One region of the Halanaerobium sp. genome, then DNA from elsewhere that is predicted to be linked to it. Evidence: riboswitches for the same ligand, from Rfam matches in the RefSeq annotation. Region 1 holds a riboswitch; the other holds the start of a gene.
The links. Region 1 has a riboswitch for molybdenum cofactor ahead of CI949_RS02870 (substrate-binding domain-containing protein). Riboswitches for the same ligand answer to the same signal wherever they lie in the genome.
Positions count from the first base shown of each region.

Region 2: another riboswitch for molybdenum cofactor. It lies ahead of CI949_RS06035 (substrate-binding domain-containing protein); the one in region 1 lies ahead of CI949_RS02870 (substrate-binding domain-containing protein).

Region 1 covers NZ_QBLR01000013.1:17,514-20,730, reverse strand. The annotation lists gene CI949_RS02875 (ABC transporter permease) at 1-687, opposite strand, end outside; gene CI949_RS02870 (substrate-binding domain-containing protein) at 768-1,595, opposite strand; molybdenum cofactor riboswitch at 1,729-1,849, opposite strand; gene CI949_RS02865 (alpha-glucosidase) at 1,922-3,217, opposite strand, start outside.
Region 2 covers NZ_QBLR01000036.1:10,558-13,774, reverse strand. The annotation lists gene CI949_RS06040 (ABC transporter permease) at 1-687, opposite strand, end outside; gene CI949_RS06035 (substrate-binding domain-containing protein) at 767-1,594, opposite strand; molybdenum cofactor riboswitch at 1,728-1,848, opposite strand; gene CI949_RS06030 (alpha-glucosidase) at 1,931-3,217, opposite strand, start outside.

The DNA of each region.
Region 1 (3,217 bases):
TTTTCCCTCCTGCAGAAAATAAGTAACAAAATTAATTAAAAATGAAAGTGATAAGAGAATAATTCCTAATGCCAGAGCAAAGGCAAAGCGGCCTTTATTTGTTTCCAGAGACATAGCAGTTGTTATAGTTCTGGTAACTCCTTTTATATTTCCACCCAGCATCATGGAAACTCCAATCTCTCCTAAAACTCTACCAAATCCAGCAATCACAGCACCAATAATTCCATATCTAGCTTCTAAAATTAAAAGCTTAAACTTCTGGCTGCGGCTGGCCCCCATTGAAGTTGCTGTTTTGTAAAGTTTTTCATCCATTGAAAATATAACATTTCTAATCAGAGCAGTTATTAAAGGTATGATCAGTATTACCTGCCCCATTATAATTCCAATTGGTGTAAAAAGCAGATCCAGTTCTCCTAAAACTCCTCTGCGTGATATAAGTGAGTAAACAAAAATACCGATCACAACTGTGGGCAAGCTGAGCAATGTGTTTAAAATAATATTAATAAATTTCTTGCTTTTAAATTTATTCCGGGCAATTAAAATTGCCAGTGGAATAGAAATAATTGAAGCTATTAAAGTTGATGAGATAGAAATTTTAAGTGAAGTTGTAACTACCTGGATAACTTCTGAATCAAGGTTGATTATTAGCTGTAGAGCTCTGATTATTGCATCAGTATAATAGTCCACATTTTTCCTCCTGAATATCAAAATTAGATTAGCCAGCTGCAGATTAGAACTGCAGCCAGCTGAGTTTTTTAAATTTATTTTTACTCTTCTAAATCCTCTGCTTTAATTGCAGAAGGGTAAAATAACTGTTCATCATACTGCATATAATTATCAATTATCTGCTGCCCCTGCTGAGAAGTTACATAGCCGGTAAAGGCCATTGCCAGCTGGTAGTTTACATGTGTATGATAGGCGGGATTAATTGGAATGATTCCATAAGGATTAAAGAGCTCAGGATCTCCACTATTTACAATTTCCAGTTCAATATCCCCACTGTAAGCTAAATATGTTCCTCTGTCAGCTAAAATGTATGCCTGACGCTCATTGGCCATATTAATACTGGGTCCCATTCCCTGACCGCTTTCTAAATACCAGCTGCCTTCTGGAGCTATCTCTGCACTATCCCAGATAGCTAGTTCTTTCTTATTAGTGCCTGAATCATCACCACGAGAAACAAATTCTGCTTCTTCCTCCTTAATCTTCTGAAAAGCCTCAACTGCAGTTTCTGTCTCTTTAATATCCGCTGGATCTGATGGTGGCCCTAAAATGACAAAGTCATTATACATTACGTCTCTTCTGTTAACTCCATAGCCGCTGGCTACAAATTCATCTTCTGCTTCTCGTGCATGGACAAAAATAATATCTGCATCCCCATTACGGCCGAGCTCTATAGCTGCACCGGTTCCAACTGCTACGACATCAACCCGCACATCAAATTTTTCTTCAAATGGTGGAATTAACTCATCCAGCAGACCTGAATTCTCGGTACTTGTTGTAGTGGCCATTGTTAAAACTTCCTGAGCAGCTGCAGCTGAGCTAAAAATCAGCATTAATATTAATAATGATAATAAAATTTTCTTAATTGACATAGTAATCCCCCTATTTTTGATTTAAATATATTTTTTTCTGGTTAAATCTAATCATAAGCTCGAAAAAAAATATGCTCAAAAAAATAACTCCCGGCAGCATTACCGGAAGTTTTAAGGCGGATTAAAATTAATGCAATCCAAATCGATCACTCCTTTCCATTCCGGGAGGCTCAAAGGTTTCCCTCTAAACCCTGTCGGTGTATTAAGCATAACTATTCGTCTTAGCCTAAATACACTCGGAGTTGTGCGACTATTCTTACATTAATGATATATCTATTTTATTTTAAAGTCAAGCAAAATTAACTTTGGTTTCCTTATTTTGTTTATTAATAGAGATATACTCTCGCTTCATAAGGTCTTAAACTGTCCTGAAGTTTAAAATCAGCTTCATTTTGATAATTATTTAAGATTAATTCTGCTTTTTCAACTTCTACTTCAGAACTCAAATCATAATCGACCTCATTTTCACTAAAGTTTAAGAGCACCAACAGGTTATTATCTTCACTCAGACGCTGATAGGCATAAATATCCTGATCTTCTTCAAGTAAAATATCATATTTGCCATAGGCAAAAACAGGATATTTTTTACGCAGAGCAATCATCTGCTTATAATATTCAAAAACTGAATCCTCAGATGCCAAATCTTCTTTTACATTGATCTCAGGATAGTTTTTGTTCATTTTCAACCACGGCTCAGCCTCAGAAAAACCAGCATATTTACTGCCATCCCAGTGCATCGGTGTGCGGGCATTATCTCTGGTTCGGTAATTAGCAATTTCTAAAATTTCTTCTTCACTCAACTCTCCCTTTTCCTGAACATCCTTAATATAACCACGAGTTTCAATATCATCAAAATCATCTAAGGATTCAAAACTAATATTTGTCATCCCAATTTCTTCACCCTGATAGATAAACGGAGTTCCTCTTAGGGTGTGCAGCATTGTTCCCAGAAGCTTAGCTGACTCTTTTCGATACTTGCCATCATCTCCATAACGAGAGACGATTCTGGGCTGATCATGGTTGCAGAAATAGAGACTGGTCCAGCCGTTATTTTCCTGCAGCTTATACTGCCACTCACTCATTAAATCCTTGAGCTCTTTTAGATCCCATTCAGTTATCTTCTCCCAGCCCTCTTTGCGGTCAAATTCAAGATGCTCAAAGGGAATTACCATTGAGAATTCTTTTCTTTCTTCTTTGACAAATTTTAGTGCTTCATCTTTATCCACAAAAGGAGTTTCACCCACTGTCATTGCATCATAATTATTATATGTTTCCTCGGCCATCTCCTGGATAAATTCATGCACTCGAGGACCATTGGCAAAATATTCGTGTCCTGCAAGTCCATCCTGCTCACCGTCAGGAAAACGCTGATCTTTAGAAATTAAATTAATTACATCAAGTCTAAAGCCATCTATACCCTTTTCAAGCCACCAGTTAATCATCTCATAAAGATCATTTCGGACTTCAGGATTCTCCCAGTTTAAATCTGGTTGTTTGGGTGAGAAAAGATGCAGATAATATTGATCAGTATTTTCATCATACTTCCAGGCAGAGCCGCCAAAAAATGCCTTCCAGTTATTGGGAGGTCCATCATTTTTGCCGTCTTTCCAGATATAATAATC
Region 2 (3,217 bases), on a different contig from region 1:
TTTTCCCTCCTGCAGAAAATAAGTAACAAAATTAATTAAAAATGAAAGAGATAAAAGAATGATTCCTAATGACAAAGCAAAGGCAAAGCGACCCTTGTTTGTTTCTAGCGACATAGCAGTAGTTATAGTTCTAGTAACACCTTTAATATTTCCACCCAACATCATAGATACTCCAATTTCTCCTAAAACTCTGCCAAATCCAGCAATTACAGCTCCAATAATTCCGTATCTAGCTTCTAAAATTAAAAGTTTAAATTTCTGACTGCGGCTGGCTCCCATTGAAGTTGCTGTTTTATATAATTTTTCATCCATTGAAAAGATAACATTTCGAACCAAAGCTGTTATTAAAGGGATAATTAAGATTACCTGTCCAATTATAATTCCAAGCGGGGTAAAGAGTAAATCAAATTCTCCCAAAACTCCCCTTCTGGAGATTAATGAATAAACAAAAATACCAACTACAACTGTCGGCAGACTGAGCATTGTATTTAAAATAATATTAATAAACTTTTTTGTCTTAAATTTATTCCTGGCAATTAAAATTGCAAGTGGAATAGAGATAATTGAAGCAATAAATGTTGATGAGATTGAAATTTTAAGTGAAGTTGTAACAACTTGTATAAGCTCTGAATCTAAAGTAAAAATTAACTGTAAGGCTCTCAGTATTGCACCAGTATAATAGTCCACATTTTTCCTCCTGATTGTAAATAGATTAAGCCAGCTGCATATATAAATATGCAGCCAGCTAAAATTTATTGAGTTGCTTTTATTCGACTAAATCTTCTGCATCAATTGCTGAAGTATAAAATAGTTGTTCCCCGTACTGCATATAGCTATTAATTATATTCTGGCCCTGCTGAGAAGTTAAATATCCAGTAAAGGCCATTGCAATTTGATAATTAACATGAGTATGATGAGCGGGATTAATAGGAATAATTCCATACGGATTAAAGAGTTCAGGATCTCCACTGTTTACTATTTCCAGCTCGATATCTCCACTGTAAGCTAAAAATGTGCCGCGGTCAGCTAAAATATAGGCCTGACGCTCATTCGCCATATTGATGCTGGGGCCCATTCCCTGGCCGCTTTCTAGATACCAGCTGCCATCAGGATTAATACCGGCATTATCCCAGATAGATAATTCTTTTTTATTTGTACCAGAATCATCACCTCGAGAAACAAATTCTGCTCCCTCAGCCTTAATTTTTTGGAAAGCCTCAACAGCAGTTTCTGTATCTCTAATTCCAGCTGGATCAGATGCTGGTCCTAAAATAACGAAATCATTATACATTACATCTCTTCTGTTAACTCCATAGCCATTAGCTACAAATTCGTCTTCTGCAGCTCGAGCATGAACAAAAATAATGTCAGCATCCCCATTACGGCCCAGCTCAATAGCTGCCCCTGTCCCTACTGCTACAACGTCTACTCTTACATCAAACTTCTCCTCAAAAGGCGGCAGCAGTTCTGCTAATAGGCCTGAATTTTCAGTGCTGGTTGTAGTAGCCATTGTTAATACTTCCTGAGCAGCTGCAGCTGTTGTAAAGATCAGCATAAAAATAAGTACGGTTAATAAAATTTTCTTAATTGACATAGTAATCCCCCATTTTTATTTGAATATATTTTGTCGGTACATATCTAATTATGTTCTCAACCTTTAAAATAGTAGTCAAAAAAATAACTTCCGGCTTTATAACCGGAAGTTTTAGGGCGGATTAAGACTAATATAATCCAATGTACTCACTCCTTTCCATTCCGGGAGGCTCAAAAGTTTCCTTTCAAACCCTATCGGTGCAATTAGCATAACTTTTCGTCTTAGCTTGATTACACTCGGAGTTGTGCGACTATTCGTACATTAATAATATATGCTTTTTATTTTAAAGTCAAGCACAAAAAGTTTTAATACCCTTAATTTGTTAATTAAATATTGTTAATACAGATAAACACGAGCTTCATAAGGTCTTAAGCGGTCTTCTAAGGTAAAGCTAACCTGCTCTTGATAATTATTTAATATCAACTCGGCAGATTCAATTTTTAGTTCTGAACTTAAATTATATTCAACGCTCTTTCCACTAAAGTTTAAAAGCACAAGCAGATTATTTTCTTCTCCTAACCTCCTATAAGCATAGATATTTTGATCTTTTTCTAACAAAATATCATATTTCCCATAGGCAAATACTGGATATTTTTTGCGAAGAGAAATCATTTTTTGATAATATTTAAAAATTGAATCCTCAGAAGCAATATCTTTTTCAACATTTATTTCGGAATAGCTTTTATTCATTTTCAACCAGGGCTCAACTTTAGAAAATCCGCCATATTCACTATCATCCCAATGCATGGGGGTTCGTGCATTATCTCTCGTTCGATAATTTGCAATCTTTAAAATCTCTGACTCACTTAGTTCTCCTTTTGCCTGAACTTCATTAATATAACCCCTAGTTTCAATATCATCAAAGTCATTTAAAGACTCAAAATTAATATTTGTCATCCCAATTTCTTCTCCTTGATAAATAAAAGGAGTTCCTCTTAATGTATGCAGCATAGTTCCCAGCATCTTGGCTGATTCTTTACGATACTTCCCATCATCACCATAGCGAGAAACAATCCTTGGCTGATCATGATTGCAAAAATACAAACTGGTCCACCCATTATTTTCCTGTAATTTATACTGCCAATCGCTCATCAGATCTTTTAATTCTTTTAATTCCCAATCTGTGATTTTTTCCCATTCTTCTTGATTATCTAATTCCACATGTTCAAAAGGAATAATCATCGAAAATTCTTGTCTCTCTTCTTTAACAAAATTTAATACCTCATCTTTATCTACAAAAGGAGTTTCACCTACAGTCATAACATCAAAATTATTATATGTCTTCTCGCCCATCTCTTGAATAAATTCATGAACGCGAGGACCATTTGCAAAATATTCATGTCCAGTAAGGCCAGTTTCTTCTCCATCAAGAAAGCGTTGATCTTTTGAAATTAAATTTATCACATCTAATCTAAAACCATCGATCCCTTTATCCAACCACCAATTAATTATATTGTAAAGTTCTTCTCTCACTTTGGGGTTTTCCCAGTTCAAATCTGGCTGTTTTTTTGAAAATAAATGCAGATAATATTGATCAGTTTTATCATCATATTGCCAGGCTGAACCGCCAAAAAATGATTTCCAGTTATTAGGTGGCCCACCATTTTTACCATCTTTCCAAAT